2 regions of the Janthinobacterium sp. UMAB-60 genome follow, and region 2 is predicted to be linked to the other one. Evidence: predicted binding sites of a transcription regulator. Region 2 holds the regulator's gene; the other holds the start of a gene.

The links. The regulator FNR, encoded in region 2, switches genes on or off when oxygen is low (the NO sensors DNR and NnrR bind a similar motif). The targets are predictions, from matches to a motif close to TTGATNNNNATCAA.
Region 1: a site for FNR is predicted at 1,866-1,879, ahead of K0F86_RS11340 (serine protein kinase). Genes of this name have one in related genera too.

Annotation. Positions count from the first base shown of each region.
Region 1 covers NZ_LT607486.1:303,473-310,227, reverse strand. Annotated here, with positions in the region: gene K0F86_RS11355 (catalase) at 1-51, shown strand, start outside; gene K0F86_RS11350 (hypothetical protein) at 122-457, opposite strand; gene K0F86_RS11345 (S1 family peptidase) at 628-1,809, opposite strand; gene K0F86_RS11340 (serine protein kinase) at 2,085-4,049, shown strand; gene K0F86_RS11335 (DUF444 family protein) at 4,052-5,242, shown strand; gene K0F86_RS11330 (SpoVR family protein) at 5,239-6,755, shown strand, end outside.
Region 2 covers NZ_LT607485.1:354,330-364,681, forward strand. Annotated here, with positions in the region: gene K0F86_RS09580 (sulfate/molybdate ABC transporter ATP-binding protein) at 1-660, shown strand, start outside; gene K0F86_RS09585 (TOBE domain-containing protein) at 701-1,468, shown strand; gene K0F86_RS09590 (response regulator) at 1,570-4,644, opposite strand; gene fnr (fumarate/nitrate reduction transcriptional regulator Fnr) at 4,884-5,642, shown strand; gene K0F86_RS09600 (FixH family protein) at 5,646-6,170, opposite strand; gene ccoG (cytochrome c oxidase accessory protein CcoG) at 6,317-7,699, opposite strand; gene ccoP (cytochrome-c oxidase, cbb3-type subunit III) at 7,704-8,624, opposite strand; gene K0F86_RS09615 (cbb3-type cytochrome c oxidase subunit 3) at 8,617-8,817, opposite strand; gene ccoO (cytochrome-c oxidase, cbb3-type subunit II) at 8,819-9,433, opposite strand; gene ccoN (cytochrome-c oxidase, cbb3-type subunit I) at 9,449-10,352, opposite strand, start outside.

The sequences.
Region 1 (6,755 bases), on a different contig from region 2:
CCCGCGTATGGCGCGGGCGTGGCCGAAGCGATAGCCCGCCTGAGCAAATAGCGTAAGTGCAAGCCTGGCAAGGAAGGCCCGCATGCGGGCTTTTCTTGCCTTTCATATACACCACCACGCCCTACCAGCGCTGGATATCGATCTGGCCCGTGATGCTCGTTTCCACCGGATAGCCATCGACCTGCGACGGCACGCGCCGCTTGACGGACGCATCGCGCAAATACACGACGAGGGCTTCGCCGCCGATGGCGGTCTGCCCCAGGCTGACGCCTTCGACGCCATCGATCGCCATCAGGGCCCGCTCGTTGCGCCGCTTTGCCGCTTCCAGCCGGCCGGGCGGCGGCGCGGCATGCGCGAAGCCCGCCACCGCGTGGCCACTGGCCTCGTCCGGCACATACGGCATGGCCGCATCCTCGAAGACGGCATAAGGCGCTGTTACAAATTTACTGTTTGACATGACACATCCTCCTGATGCTGCCCATGGCACGCGTGGAACAAGGAGGCACGGCAGCGCCTCTTGCCCGCCAGGCCATGCATGGCAGCCACACCTGACCCTATCATCATCGTGCAAAAAGTGGCGCAGTGCAAGCAAGCATCACGCCGCCGCGCCGTTTTCTGTGACCGTGCTCAAGTGTACAAATTGATGTCGAGCGCCACCACCACCCTGCGCATCTGGTTGGCAAACGTGATATTGCCGCCGCCGGCAAACAGCAGGCCGACGGGATTGCGCTGCTGGTTCCAGGTCCAGATGGACGAGCCGGAATCGCCGCCCGCGCTGAATGCTCCACTGACGCCCGTGATGGCGATCTGGTCCTGGAACAGCGCGATCCTGCCGCCGCCGTAATTGACGTTGATGGTGGCGCCCAGGCCCGTGATGCGGCCCTGCGTCAATTGCGTCGTGCGCCCGGATTTGCCGACCAGCATGCCCAGCGCGGGCGCCACCAGCGCATTGCTGATGCGGAAGTACGCTGGCACGCCGCCGCTCAGGTAGACCAGTTCGGGACGCACGCGGTCTGGCCAGGCCCAGCCGGTGGCGCAATCGACGAAGTTGACGCCGCCGCCGAAATTGATGGGCACGAAGCGCTCGAGCACGGCCACCTGGTCTTGCGGACAGCGCCCGCCATCGATGGGGCCAGGCTGCACGATGCAGTCGTTGAACACGCCGCCGTTGGAATTGGCCAGCACATGATTATTGCTAAGAATCATCAAACGGCTGTTGCGCGGCGCGCTGCGCCCCACGGCCAGGCAGCCGATGGTGCCGGCCGTGATGCGGAAATGCCCGACCGACACGCCGCCCGGCGCCGGACGCAAGCGGAAACGGTGCGGTTGCGCGTCGATCACGCCCGTGACGACGATATTCACGGGCACCCGGTCGCTGGCCACGGCGCGCACGCCCATGGCCCCCACGATGGCGGCCTTGGCGCGATCGACGGACGTCGGTTCGGCCACGTACAGGGTCAGGGCCGGCAAGCCCGGTTCGCCGGACGAGCTGTCGCTGGCGCCCTCGCCCAGGCCGATGGACACGCCCTGGATATTGCCGCCGTCGCTGAAGGCATCGGCGGCGCGCACGCCGGCCGCCTGAGCCAGGCCCTGGCGCATGCCGTCTTCGATGCTGCGCTTGATTTCCAGCAATTCCATGCTGACGCCGCTCAAGGCGTCGGGCACGTCCGCGACGGACGCGCTCTCGATCATATTGTCGTCTGCGCCGGGGGCGGCGAATTGGCCGATGGCCTCTTCATCGTCCGCGCTTTGCCCCCTGCCGCTGCTGCCGGGCGGGGTGCTGAAACCGTTCTCATTGCCGATCATCATGTTCTCCTCGTGGGTCGCTCTGAATATCCAGTGTGGACGGGCCGCGCCGGCCGGTATTGATCTGGATTGAACTGTGCAGGCGTGTGGCTGCGCTGCGCCAAAGGGGCCAAAGGAGGGCAAAAATAGTTCCCTCGCCAAGGTTGAGCGAGATCAGGCGTGCGGGCAGAGGCGCCGCCGTATACTGGATCGACAGGCTGGAACCGGGCCTGCGCCACGGCAGCAACGCTAGCAACGGCAGCAACGGTATGAATGGGAAAACAATGACGAGCCCTGGTATGACACGCCACGACGACGCGCCTGCGGGCGAGCAAGCAGGCCAGCATGCCGGTTTTGTCCACGGCATGGCGGCTTGGGCGGAAAAACACCGCATCAGTCCCTGGCGCGGCAGTTTTGCCGAGTTTATCGAGCAAATCCTGCCCGGCCGCGCGGCCCTGCTGACGCGCAGCGCGCACCAGTACCTGTGGGACATGATGCGCTGGAACGGCCAGACCGATGACAGCGGGCGCTTCCGCTGCCGCCTGTTCGACGACGAGCTGTTCGGCATCGACGAGGCGATCGACCGGGTCGCCGCCTACTTCAAGGCGGCGGCCGCCGGCTCCGAGGTGGGCCGGCGCATGCTTCTGCTGCTGGGCCCGCCATCGGGCGGCAAGTCGACCCTGGTGATCCTGCTCAAGCGGGGGCTGGAAGAATACAGCCATAGCAGCGAAGGCGCCTTGTACGGCATCGCCGGCTGTCCCGTGCACGAATCGCCGCTGCACCTGGTGCCGCACAGCATGCGCGCCGACTTTCGCGCCAGCTATGACGCCGAGCTGCATGGCGAACTGTGTCCCCATTGCCGCGCCCGCCTGGAAGAACAGTACGCGGGCGATTTCCTGCGCATGCCCGTCGAACGCATCCACCTGTCCGAGGCGGGCCGCTGCGGCATCGGCACGTATGCGCCGCACGACCCCACCACGGCCGACCTGGCCGACCTGGTCGGTTCCGTCGACCTGTCGAAAGTGGCGCAGTACGGCGACGAAGGCGATCCGCGCGCCTGGTCCTGGTCCGGCGCCGTGTATGCGGCCAGCCGCGGCATGCTGGAAATGATCGAAATCCTCAAGGTCAAGCGCGAATTCCTGTATTTACTACTCACCCTGACGCAGGAAAAAAATGTCAAGGTGTCGCGCTTTCCCCTGATTTACCTCGACGAAACCATCCTCGCGCACACGAATCTGGCCGAGTTTCGCAAATTCCTGCAAGAAAGTGAAAACGAGGCACTGCTCGACCGCATGGTCATCGTGCAAGTGCCGTACACACTCAATTACCGCGAAGAAGCGCGCATTTACCGCAAGCTGATCCTGGCGGCCACGCCCGCCTTCCGCGACGTGCACCTCGATCCGCACGTGCTGCATGCTGCGGCCGTGTTCGCCATCCTCAGCCGCCTGCCCGAAGGCGAGGCCAAGGAAGCCGAGCTGATCAAGAAGCTGCGCGTGTATGCGGACGAAGACGTCGACGACTTGCAGCATGCCGACATCCGCCGCTTGCGCGAGCGCGACAAGGCACCCGACGAAGGCTTGTCGGGCGTGTCGCCCCGTTTCGTCATCAATGCCCTGTCGCACGCCATCATTTCCGCCCAGCGCAACAGTCTCTCCACCATGGACGTGCTGCTGGCCCTGAAGGATGGCATCGAAAGCGATGCGCGCATCGAACCGCGGCGCAAGCGCCAGTGGGTCGATTACCTGGTGCTCACGCGCAAGGACTTCTATAACCGCTGGGTCAAGGCCGACGTGCACAAGGCCTTGTTCGTGTCGTTCGAGCAAGAAGCGCAGGACTTGCTGAACAAATATCTCGATGAAGTCGAAGCCATGCTCGACAACCGCCAGATCCGCGACCCCATCACCAGCGAAGAGCGCCGTCCCGACGAGCGCTTCCTGCGCGCCGTGGAAGAAAAAATCCATATCAGCGACGCGGGCAAGCAGTCGTTCCGCCAGGAAGTGGTGCGCAAGGCCATGAGCGCCTTCAAGCGGGGCGAGCCCTTTGGCCTGGGTAGCCACGCGCAATTGCACGATGCCATCCAGCAATATCTGTTCGAGCAGCGGCGCGACGTGCTGCGCCTGGTCGGTTCGGCCAAGCGCCCCGACGATGACGTGCGGGCCAGGATCTCCGCCGTCGAGCAGCGCCTGGTGGACGAATACGGCTATGACGCCCATAGCGCGCGCGAAGCGCTCAACTACGTGACCACCTTGCTGGCGCAGGAATAACCATGGCCGCCACGACTTCGCCAGTGTCCACCGCGCCGGCCCTGGCCCGGCCCTGGTACGGCTTGTTCTCGCGCGGCGCGCGCGACTGGCTGCGCCACAACCAGAAAGTACGCGACGCCGTGCAGGCGCACTTGCCCGAGCTGATCGCCACGCCTGACCTGATCGGCGGACCGCAGCAGCGCACGGTGCAAGTGCCCATGCGCCTGCTCGAACACGCGCGTTTCCGCCTGGCGCCCGCGCGCAACAGCGTGGGCGCGGGCCAGGGTGACGGCCAGCCCGGCGATATCCTGCGCGCGGCCCATCCCGCCGCCACGGGCGGTGCCGGAACGCCAGGCGAAGGCGGCGATGGCGAGGGGACGGTGCGCCTGCTGCTGGAGTTTCCCATCGACGACATCCTCGACTGGCTGTGGGACGCCTTCGAGTTGCCGCACCTGAAGCCGCGCCACCTGGGCGCGATCGACGACGTGCGGCTGGTCCGCAGCGGCCTGGACCGGCATGGCGCCCGCTCGCGCCTGGACCGGCGCCGCACCGTCAAGGAAGCGATCAAGCGGCGTGCCCTGCAAGCGCAGCCCGTGCCCTTCACCAATGATGACTTGCGTTACCGCCAGGTGCTGGCCCAGCCCCGGCCCAGCACGAATGCCGTCGTGTTTTTCGTGCTAGACGTGTCGGCCAGCATGGCGCAAGCCGAGCGCAAATTGGCCAAGTCCTTCTTTTTCTTTGCCTTGCAGGGCTTGCGGCGCAGGTATGCGCGCGTGGAAACGCGCTTCATCGCCCATACGACGCGCGCCTGGGAATTTTCCGAAGCCGAATTCTTCCAGGTCAATGGCATGGGCGGCACCATGGCGTCCACCGCCTTTCGCCTGAGCCGCGAACTGCTGCAGGAACATTATGCGCCGGGGCGCTACAACGCCTATCTGTTCTATGCCTCCGATGGCGAAAATTTCAGCGAAGACCGGGCGGCCGCCAGCCTGGCCTTGGGCGAACTGGCCGCCTTGCTCAACTATATGGGCTATGTGGAAACCTTGCCCGGCGTGCCACGCAGCCTGGAAACGGAAATGCACAGCCTGTGCGCCGAGCAGGAACGGCGGGGCTTGCCCTTGCACAGCAGCATCCTCAGCAAGCCTGACGATGTGTGGGAAGCCATCCGCACCTTTTTCCAGCACGAGGCGGCTGACACGGAGGAAGCGTCATGACGCGGCCTGACGCCCGGAACCAAAGCGGTGCGCCAGACCAGGCCGACCAGGCCGCTGCCATGGGTCTGGACGGCTACGCTGCGCGCATCGAAGCGCTGGCGCGCGAGCTGGGCCTGGCATTTGCGCCCGTCGAGTTCGAGCTGGTGCCGGACAACTTCATGAATGAGATCGCCATCTATGGCTTGCCCGTGCGCATGCGTCACTGGTCGTTTGGCGTGCGCTACATCCACCAGCTCGTCCATCAGAAGATGGGCAATTCGCACATTTTCGAAGTCATGTTTCCCGGCGACCCTTGCCATGCCTACATGGCGGAACACAATTCCGTGGCCGAAAACACCCTCGTCACGGCGCATGTGCTCGGTCACGCCGATTTTGCCAGCCGCAATGCCGTGTTCCTGCGCTTCGGCGCCATGGCGGGCCAGCACATCCTGCAACAAAGCGCGGCGCGGGCGCAGCGTCTGGAAATAGCGCTGCAACGCCACGGGCAAGAGCAGGTGGAAGCCGTGCTCGACGCGGCACTGGCGCTGGAACAGCATGTGGACATCCATGCCGAGCTGCACCGCCCGCCCTATGCCGCGGCATCGGGGCCAGCCGGCGTCGCGGGCACGCCAGACCAAGCCGACGCAGACGACGCGTTTGACCGGCGTTACCGGCGCTTGCCCGGTGAGGCAGCCACGCTGGCGGCGCGCGAAGCGGCACGGGCACGCGTGACGCAGCGCCCGCTCGTGCCGCCGCAAGCCGAATACGATTTATTATGGTTTATCGCGCAACATGGGCCGGAACTGGCCGACTGGGAGCGCGACATATTTTTGGCCGTGCGCGAAGAATCGTTTTACTTCTATCCCGTGTACGCCTGCCAGATCATGAACGAAGGCTGGGCCTCGTACTGGCATGCGCGGCTGCTGCGCGAAGCCGACTTCCTGCCGCCGGCCCTGTATCTGGCCGCCATCAAGTCGCATTCGGACGTGGTGCGCCCTTACGCGGGCGAGCACCAGCAGGCGCTGGCCGTCAATCCCTATCACCTGGGCTTTTGCATGTGGGAGCACATCATCGAGCGCGAAGGACTGGCGCGGGCGCGCCAGATTTGCCGCGACGACGATGACTGCAGTTTCATCCGCAACTATCTGGACGGGGAACTGGCTGACCGCCTGGGCCTGTTCGTGCATGAAAGCCGCCGCGACGGCGAAACGCGCCTGGCCAGCCGCGACTTGCGGGCCATCCGCGAAGCCATCTTGGCACCCAAATACAACTATGGCGCGCCGTGCATCGCCGTCACCCTGCTCAACGACGACGGCAGCCTGGTGCTGCGCCACGATCACCAGCGCGATGGGCGCGGCCTCGACCTTGAGCGGGCGGAACAGGTGCTGGCGTATATCGCCCGCATCTGGCGCCGCCCCGTCACCCTGCATACGGCCGATTTCCGCGGCACGCCCCGTGCCCTGCACAGCAAGAGCGACGGCGTGCCCGAACCGCCCAAGCCACCAGCATCGCCAGCACCGACAGCGGCGCCCAT
Region 2 (10,352 bases):
AAACGCCGTTTCGACATGCACGTGCAATGCACCTCGAACAGCCAGCGCATCGCCGTGTATGGCCCCTCCGGCGCCGGCAAGAGCATGACCCTGAAAGCCATTGCCGGACTGTTTACACCGGACGCGGGGCATATCCGCCTGAACGGCCGTACCCTGTTCGATTCGGCCGCCGGCATCAACCTGCCGCCGCAGCAGCGCAACGTCGCTTACCTGTTCCAGGATTACGCGCTGTTCCCGCACCTGACGGTACGCCAGAACGTGGGCTTCGGCCTGAGCCGCGGCTGGTTCAACCCGCGCGTGCGCGAAAAATTGCAGAAGGTCGAGCATTGGCTCGACGCATTCCACTTGCAGGAACTGGCGCACCAGTTTCCCGACGAGTTGTCCGGTGGCCAGCGCCAAAGGGTGGCGCTGGCGAGGGCGCTTGTGGCCGAGCCAAACGCGCTGCTGCTCGACGAACCGTTTGCCGCCCTCGATCCGGCCCTGCGTGTCAAAATGCGCCTGGAGCTGAGCCAGTGGCAGCAGCGCCTGGACGTGCCCATGATCCTGATCACACACGATCCGGAAGATGCGCGCATCCTCGGCGAGCATGTGCTGTACTTGCGCGATGGGCAGATCGATAACAGGGAAGAACACATGGCATTGGGTGAACGCATTGGATAAATCAGCGGCAGCGGAAATCGGCCTGCAAGGCTCGGTATGGATGACGGTGGGCGGAGAAAATCTGGGCGGCGCCGGGCGGGTGGAATTGCTGGGCGCCATCGCCGAGTGCGGCTCCATCACGCAGGCGGCCAAGCTCGTCAAGATGAGCTACAAGGCGGCCTGGGACGCCATCGACGCGATGAACAACCTGGCTGGCGAGCCGCTGGTCGAGCGCCTGACGGGCGGCAAGGGCGGCGGCGGCACGCGGCTGACGCAGCGTGGGCGCCAGCTGGTCGATAATTTCCGTATCATCGAGCGCGAGCATGCCCGCTACCTGCGCCAGTTGGGCAGCCAGGCGGAAGGCATCGCCGACGATCTTTTACTCATACGGAGAATGGCCATGAAAACCACGGCACGCAATCAATTCCTGGGCAAAGTTGTTGAACTGAAACAAGGTGCCGTCAACGATGAAGTGACCTTGGAATTGCCGGGTGGACAGCACATCGTTGCCATCGTCACGCAGGGCAGCAGCGCCAGCCTGGGCCTGGTGCCGGGCGCGGAAGCGTTTGCGCTGATCAAGGCGTCGTCCATCATCCTCGTGGCGGACAGCGCAGGGGCGCGCTTTTCCGCGCGCAACCAGCTGTCCGGGCTGGTGACGCGCGTGCAGACGGGTGCCGTCAACACGGAAGTGGTGCTGGACTTGCCGCGCGGCGGCACGATTGCCGCCATCATCACGAACCAGAGCAGCACCGACCTGGGCATTGCCATCGGCAGCAGCGTGACGGCGATATTTAAAGCGTCCAGCGTGATTCTGGGCGTGCCCGCGTAAATTGGGTAGGTCGGATTAGCGGCGGCACGCCGCGTAATCCGACAATATTGTTGGCGAATCATGTCGGATTACGCGCTTGCGCGCTAATCCGACCTACTCTTTTAATCCTTCAGCCTGGACAACCAATCGGCCGCCGCCGCCAGCGCCAGTTCCAGTTCCTGCGCCGTGTGCGCCAGCAGGCTTGGCACCTCGTCCAGGCGGCCCGCGTCGATGGCTTCCTCGGTGGCGAACGCGGCGCGGATCAGGCGTTTCGTGCCCAGGGTGCCGACGGAGCCGCGCACGCCGTGCAGGATGCGCGCCACGTCGCTGTGGCGGCCCGATTGCAACGCCGTTTCGGCGTCGCGCACGGGCGTCATGCCCTTGTTCAGCGCGTCTTCCACCATGCGCCGCAGCACGCCGCGCCCCTTGGCATCGCGGCCCATCACGCGCATCAGCGGCGCCATGGAAAATACTTCCTCATCGGCAAGGGGCACCGGCCCGGCCGTCTGCACGGGCGGGCGCTTCGGCAGGTGGCGCAGGATGACTTCCATCATCTCTTCCACCACCACGGGCTTGGCGATGAAATCGCTGATGCCGGCCGTCATGCAGCGCTCGCGTTCGGACGCCAGCACGCCGGCCGTCATGGCGATCACGGGCAAGTTCAAGCGCAGTTCCGTGCGGATGATGTGGGTGGCGCTGAAGCCGTCCATGACGGGCATCTGCATGTCCATCAGCACGATGTCGTAGCGCAGCGCTTCCGTGCGCAGCCGTTCCACGGCTTGCAAGCCGTCGCCCACCACATCGAGGGTGGCGCCCATGTGTTCGAGGATGCCGCGCGCCACGGCCTGGTTCAAATGATTGTCTTCCACCAGCAGGAAATGCACGCCGGCCAGCTCTGTGCCCAGCGGCTGGTGCAGGATGCGCTGTTCGCCGCCGTCGTTCTTGGCGATCAGCGCCTGGTGCAGGGCATCGAACAGGCTCGAACCCGTGATCGGCTTCATCAGCACGACATCGGCCTCGGCGGCGCTGGAGATTTCCTCCAGGTGGTTGCGGGCGAAGGCGTTGACCATCACCACGATGGGCTGGCGCTGGCCGCTGGCCGCCTGGCGGATGGCCTTGGCCGTGGCCAGGCCGTCCATGACGGGCATGTGCCAGTCGGCCAGCACCACGTCGTACGGCTGCTGCTGCGCCAGGCGTTCGCGGTACAGTTCGATGGCGGCAAAGCCGGAGTCCACTTCGTCGGCCAGCCAGCCCCAGGCCTCGATCAGTTTGACGATCAGTTCGCGCGTGGTGCGGTTATCGTCGGCCACCAGCAGGCGCAGCTGGCCCAGGGCCGGCGTGCGCCGCGTTTCGGCCGGCTGCGCCAGCATCTCGAACGGCACGCTGAACCAGAAGCGGCTGCCCTTGCCTTCGCTGCTGGCCACGGCGATATCGCCACCCATCATGTGGATCAACTGCTTGCTGATGGCCAGGCCCAGGCCCGTGCCGCCGAAGCGCCGCGTGATGCTCTGGTCGCCCTGTGAAAAGGCGGCAAACAGCTGCTGTTGCTGCAGGTCCGTCATGCCGATGCCCGTGTCGCGTACTTCGAAGCGCAACCAGGCGCGGCCGTTCTCTTTCTCGGTCAGGCTGACGGCCACCACCACTTCGCCGCTCTCGGTGAACTTGATGGCGTTGCCGGCCAGGTTGACGAGGATCTGCTGCAGGCGCTGGGCGTCGCCCACCAGGCGGCGCGGCACGTCGGGCTCGACGGCGATGGCCAGTTCCAGCTCCTTTTCACCCGCATTCATGGTCATCGTCGTGGCCAGCGTGTTCATGACCTCGTCGAGGTCGAATTCGACGGGCGACAATTCCATGCGGCGCGCCTCGATCTTCGAATAGTCGAGCACGTCGTTGAGGATGCCCAGCAGCGACTGGCCCGCCACGCGCACCATGGTCAGATACTTGCGCTGTTCCGTATCGAGCCTGGTATTGCCCAGCAAATACACCATGCCCAGCACGGCATTGAGGGGCGTGCGGATTTCATGGCTCATGTTGGCCACGAAATCGCTCTTCGCCCGGTTGGCCGCCTCGGCCCGGTCGCGCTCCTGTTCCAGTTCCGCCGCGCGCGATTCGAGTTCCTGCTGCAGGCGGTCGCGTTCGCTCATCAGGCCGTTGAACGCTTCCGTCAGTTCGCCGATTTCGTCGCGCTGCTGCACCGGCACGGGGGTGAAGCGGCTGCCGCTGGTGTGCAGCGCCCGCAGGGTATCGCGCAGGCGTACCAGCGGCGACAGCAGGCGCACGGTGACCCAGCCCAGAACGGCTGCGGCCAGCAGCGAGGCGAGGGTGCTCCACAGTACCAGCCGGTACAGCACGCCATCGAACGGTTCGAAGGCGTCGTCGAGGGGCAGCGAGGCGGCCAGCAGCCAGTTCACCGATTTCAGGCGCTTGAAGCTGTTGACGGCCGTGATGCCGCGGCTGTTGGTGCTGACCATGGTGCCTTCGCCATCGTTCTTCAGCAGCTGGGTCGTCGTCAGGTTGGCGTTCGGCTGGCGTGGCTGCAGCAAGCGGTCGGTATCGGGGTGCAGCACGTAACGCGGCACGGCGCCGCGCGTGAGGATGAAGTAATAGCCGCTCTTGCCGATCTTTTCCGAACGCAGGCGTCCCAGCAGGTTGTCCTTGTACAGGCGCAGCACGCCGATCACCACGCCGGCCACCTGGCCATCGGCCGTGAGCACGGGCGCGACCATCTGCACGATGGGCATGCCGCTCGATTTGCCCAGCATCGGCTCGGTGATCATGGGCTGGCGCGTGCGCAAGACGGTCTGGAAATACTCGCGCTCGGCCACGTTGATGCCGATGCGGCCCGTGACCAGCGGCATGTCGGCCACGACGGCGCCGTGCGCATCGAGCACCAGCACGTCGTCGAACAGCACCAGCATCGCGCGGCGCGAATAGTATTCGCGCAATTGGGCGGGCTGGCCGATCAGTTCCGGCGGCTGCTGCCTGGCCGTCAGCGTGACGATCTGCAGCAGCATGCCCAGCTTGTCGTCGAGTTCGGCAGCGGTGCGGGTGATCAGGGCAGATTGCTGGCTCAGCAGTACTCGGGTGAAGTCGGCGCGCATGTGCTGCAGCTGGATCATGGTGACCAGCGCGATCATGGCGATCGAGGTCAGGCTGGTGGCCAGCGCGACTTTTGCTTTGATGCCGAGTGGCTTCATGATTTCCTTTTCAGTACCGGGCGGCACAGGCGGCAGATAATGCTGTCAGGAATTTTCCTATCAATGCCCCAGCTTGGCAAGCGCCACCGCGCAAATTGCCCTCCCCGCATGGGCTTTTGACGATGTTGCCATATAATCAAAGTCAGAACGTCGTTTATTCAGCGGAACTGCGGTGAAATTGGCACACGGCAACCCTGTATGCAGTAAACTTGTTGTTGCATTTTCTAAAAGGTACCGACATGACTGAAGCGCTACTCACTCCCACCATGCCCACAGTGACCGTGGAAGCGTTGCGTGCGCGATGCTCGACCTGCAGCATGCATCAATTGTGCCTGCCAATGGGCCTCGATGTGGGCGACATGGACCGGCTGGACCAGATCATCGGCCGCCGCCGCAAGATCGTGCGCGGTGCCTCGCTGTTCCGCATCGGCGACTCGTTCCAGAACCTGTACGCGATCCGCCTGGGGCACTTCAAGACGTACCAGATCAATCCGGGCGGCGAAGAGCAGGTGACGGGTTTTCAGATGGCTGGCGAACTGCTGGGCATGGATGCCATCAGCGCCGACCGCCACCACTGTAATGCGGTGGCGCTGGAAGACAGCGAAGTGTGTGAAATTCCTTTTTCCAGCCTGGAACAATTGCTGGGCAATATGCCGACCCTGCTGCGCCATTTCCATCGCATGATGAGCCAGGAAATCACGCGCGAGCAAAGCGTCATGCTGTTGCTGGGCAATATGCAGGCGACCCAGCGTTTTGCCGCCTTTATCGTCAACCTGGCTTCGCGCTATGAAGCGCGCGGCTATTCGGCCAGCAAATTTCAGCTGCGCATGTCGCGCGAGGAAATCGGCAATTACCTGGGGCTGACCATCGAGAGCGTCAGCCGTTTATTGTCGAAATTCAAGAAGGAAGGCTGGCTGCGCGTCTCCAACCGCGAGATCGAGATCTTGCAGCCGGCCAAACTGAAGGCCATTACGGCCGGTACCGACGTCTGCAAATAAGGCTTACAGCTCTTCATCGGCGTGCAGCGCGATGCTGCGCTGCAGCGGCCAGGTCCAGATGCCGGACAGGCGCCACTCGCGTTTGTCGTTTTCCACCAGTACTTGCCAGCGGCTGCGTTCGAGCATCGGCAGCGCTACGGAAAAATTGCCGGCCGCATCGGGCTGCACCAGCAGCTTGATATCCTTTTCCGGCAGTGTCGCATGCGCCAGATGCAGCTGCAACGGACCCTGATAAGCCTTGCCGAAGCTGTGCACGGAACCACTGAGGCGCGCTGACGCCACATCATAGGACAGGCTGGTATCCATGGCCAGGTCGCTGGCGATCGTGTCGCGCCGCAAGTCCTGGTTGATCGCCTTGCCCTGCTTGTAATAATCACCCACCACCAGCGCATCGGGCTGCGTAAACGCGATATACGCCATGCAGCTGCCGACGACCACGGACAGGCCGGGACCGATCATCAGCAGCCAGGGCCAGCGATGCTTGTACCACGGTGCAACGGGAGGTTGCAGTTTCAGACTGTCGGACATTTTGTTCTCCTTGGGGGCGGACCCTGTGGGTCTGACCCCAGCTTTTGCTTCCGGGTTGAAAATCAAGTGACCCTAACGCATGATTGATGATACCCCTACGGCGAAATACCGGGGTCGGACCCAGAGGGTCCGACCCCGAATCAACATCACCGCGGCACGATGAAGACCGCGCTTTCACGCACATGCAGCGACGGGTCGTCCAGCGAGTGCAATTCGATCGCAATCTTGTTCGACCCCTTTTCTCCCACGCCGTGCGGCACGCGCAGGCGGATCGGCCAGCCCAGCGTTTCCGTCGGCTGCAAGGTCACCTCTTCGCGCGTCAGCAAGGTCAGGCCCGGCAAGCCGGAAGCGCTGATTTTGAAATGCTGGGTTTGCTCGGACGTGTTCATGATCTGCAGGCGGTAGACGTTTTCGATCATGCCGTCTTCCACTTCGCGTCCCATCGAACCGCGGTCGCGGATCACGTCCATTTTCAGGGGCGTGCGCAGGGCCAGCGAGGTACACACGGCGATGATGATCAGGGCCAGGATGGAAGTGTAGATCAAGACGCGCGGGCGCATGGCGCGCTGGCGTATCTGCTTCGAATTGAAGTTGTTTTCCATCGCATGGTCGGTACTGTAGCGTACCAGTCCCCGTGGCCGCTCGACCTTGTCCATCACGGTATTGCAGGCATCGACGCAGGCGGCGCAGCCGATGCATTCATACTGCAGGCCGTTGCGGATATCGATGCCGGTCGGACACACCTGCACGCACAGCGTGCAGTCGATGCAATCGCCGAGCTTGTCGTTGTTGCCGGCCTTCTTGCTGATGGCGCCACGCGGTTCGCCGCGCTTGGCATCGTAAGTGATGATCAGGGTGTCCTGGTCGAACATGGCGCTCTGGAAGCGCGCGTAGGGGCACATGTATTTGCACACCTGCTCGCGCAGCCAGCCCGCGTTGCCGTAGGTTGCCAGGCTGTAGAACAAGACCCAGAACCATTCCCAGGGACCGAAATTGAGGGTGGTCACCGCCTGCGCCAGTTCCTTGATCGGCGTGAAGTAGCCGACAAAGGTAAAGCCCGTCCACAGGGCGATGGCGCCCCATACCAGGTGCTTGGCCGTCTTCTTGACGGCCTTGCGCACGGAGGGTCCCTGCTTGTCGAGGGCCATGCGCGCGCTGCGCGTGCCCTCGATGCGGCGTTCGACCCACAGGAAGATTTCCGTGTATACCGTTTGCGGGCAAGAGAACCCGCACCACACCCGCCCGGCAATGGCCGTGACGAGGAACAACAAATACGCACAGATGATCAGCAGGGCCGCCAGATAGATGAAATCCTGGGGCCACAGCACGACGCCGAAAATGTAGAACTTGCGCGTGGTCAAATCGAACAGCAGGGCTTGCCTGCCATTCCAGGTCAACCACGGCAAGCCGTAGAACGCCAGCTGGGTAAGCCATACGCATACCCATCGCCAGGTAGCGTAGCGTCCTTTGGCCTCGCGAGGGTAGATCTGCTCGCGGGCCGCATACATCTTGATGACTTGAGGTTCCATTACATCATTTCACGGGCGTCTGGGGATTCGACAGGCTCCAGACATACGCCGACAGCACGTGGACTTTGGACTCGCCGAGGAAATCGCTGAAGGCCGGCATGGTGTTGTTGCGTCCCTTGCGGATGGTTTCCATGATGGTATCGGCACTGCCGCCGTACAGCCAGATCTTGTCCGTCAGGTTAGGCGAACCGAGCATCTGGTTGCCCTTCGCATCGGCGCCGTGACAGGCCATGCAGGCGCCGAACTTGGCCTTGCCCAGCACGGATTTGACGGGATCCGAGGTGGAACCGGACAGGCTCAGCACATAATGGGCCACGTTCTCGACATCCTTTTCGGAACCCAGTGCGGCGCCCATCGGTGGCATCTGCCCATTGCGGCCGTGCATGATGGTGGTCTTGATGATGTCGGGATCACCGCCATACAGCCAGTCCTTGTCGGTCAGGTTGGGGAAGCCCTTGTTGCCGCGCGCATCCGAACCGTGGCATTGCGCGCAGTAGGTCAGGAACAAACGCTGGCCGATGGCTTGCGCCTGCGGATCGGCGGCCACCGTCTTCAAGTCCTGGCTCAGGTACTTGTTGAACAGGGGACCGTAGTCGGCTTCTGCCTTCTTCAGCTCTTCCTCGTACTGGCCCGTCGATTTCCAGCCCAGACTGCCGGCATAGGTGCCCAGGCCCGGGTACAGGAACAGATACGCCAGGGCGAAGACGATGGTGATGTAGAACAACCACATCCACCAGCGCGGCATCGGCGTATTGAGTTCCTTCAAGTCCTCGTCCCAGACGTGGCCCGTGGTGCCGTCGGCAGGCGCGCCTTCGACCACTTTGATTTTCGACTGCGAGTACAGCAGCACGCCGCAGCCGATGATGCCCAGCAGGGACAGCACGATGATGTAGATATTCCAGAAGCCATTGGTAAAGTCAGCCATGGTTGCGCTCTCCTTGTGCCGGCGCGGCATCGGCCGCGTAGTCGAGCGCCTCGTCGTCGAACGGCAGGCGCGCCGCCGCGTCGAAGTCGCTATTGCTGCGGCTGAACGTCCACCACAGGATGCCTACGAACGTCGTAAAGGAAACCACCGTCATGACGCTGCTGGCGCTGTCAAACAGGTTTTCGATTGCCATGCTAATTCCTTGTTTTGATTAATGTACCGAGGCCTTGCAGATAGGCGACCAGGGCGTCTTCTTCCGTCTTGTCCTGCAGCTGCGCCGGGCCGGCGGTGATTTCCGCATCGCTGTACGGCTGGCCCAGGCGTTTCAGGGCGCGCATCTTCGGCATGATGTCGTCAGGCACCAGCTTGGTCTTCGCCAGCCATGGGTAGGCCGGCATGTTCGACTCGGGCACCACGTCGCGCGGGTTGTTCAAGTGCGTGCGGTGCCATTCATCGCTGTAGCGGGCGCCCACGCGGGCCAGGTCGGGCCCCGTGCGCTTGGAACCCCACTGGAACGGACGGTCGTAGACGAACTCGCCAGCGACCGAATAGTGGCCATAGCGTTCCGTTTCCGCGCGCAGCGGACGCACCATCTGCGAGTGGCAGTTGTAGCAGCCTTCGCGCACGTAAATGTCGCGGCCCGCCAGGCGCAGCGGCGAATACGGCTTCAGGCCGGCGATCGGCTCCGTCGTGCTCTTCTGGAAGAACAGGGGAACGATCTCGACGGCGCCGCCGATGCTGATCACTACCGTGACCAGGGCGATCAGCAGCCAGGGGTTTCTCTCAATCCATGCGTGTGAAAATTTCATTTGCTTTCGCTCCTATCAGGCGTGCGCCGCGTTCAGTTCCGGAATGCGGGCGACGGGGAGTTTGCTGCCGCGCAAGGTCATCCAGGTGTTGTAGCCCATGATGCACATACCCGACAGGTACAGCAGGCCACCGGCCACGCGCACCACGTAGTACGGATACGTTGCTTTCACGCTCTCGACAAAGGTGTAGGTCAGGGTGCCGTCCGGATTGACCGCACGCCACATCAGGCCCTGCATCACGCCGGCGATCCACATTGCGGCGATGTACAGCACGATGCCGATGGTGGCCACCCAGAAGTGCACGTCGACCAGACGCGTGCTGTGCATCTGCGTGCGGCCCGCCAGGCGTGGCAGCAGATAGTAGATCGAACCCATGGTGATGAAGCCCACCCAGCCCAAGGCACCCGCATGCACGTGGGCAACGGTCCAGTCGGTGTAGTGCGACAGCGAGTTGATGGTCTTGATCGACATCATCGGACCTTCGAAGGTGGCGATGCCGTAGAACGACAGCGAGACGATCATGAATTTCAGGATCGGATCGGTGCGCAGCTTGTGCCAGGCGCCCGACAGAGTCATGATGCCGTTGATCATGCCGCCCCAGCTTGGTGCCAGCAGGACCAGCGAGAAGACCATGCCGATCGATTGTGTCCAGTCAGGCAATGCCGTGTAGTGCAGGTGATGCGGGCCCGCCCACATGTAGGTGAAGATCAGCGCCCAGAAGTGGACGATCGACAAACGGTACGAGTACACGGGGCGCTCGGCCTGTTTCGGGATGAAGTAGTAGACCATGCCCAGGTAGCCGGCGGTCAGGATGAAACCCACCGCGTTATGGCCGTACCACCACTGGATCATGGCATCCTGCACGCCCGCATAGGCGGAATACGACTTGGTGAACGAGGCTGGCATGACGGCGCCATTG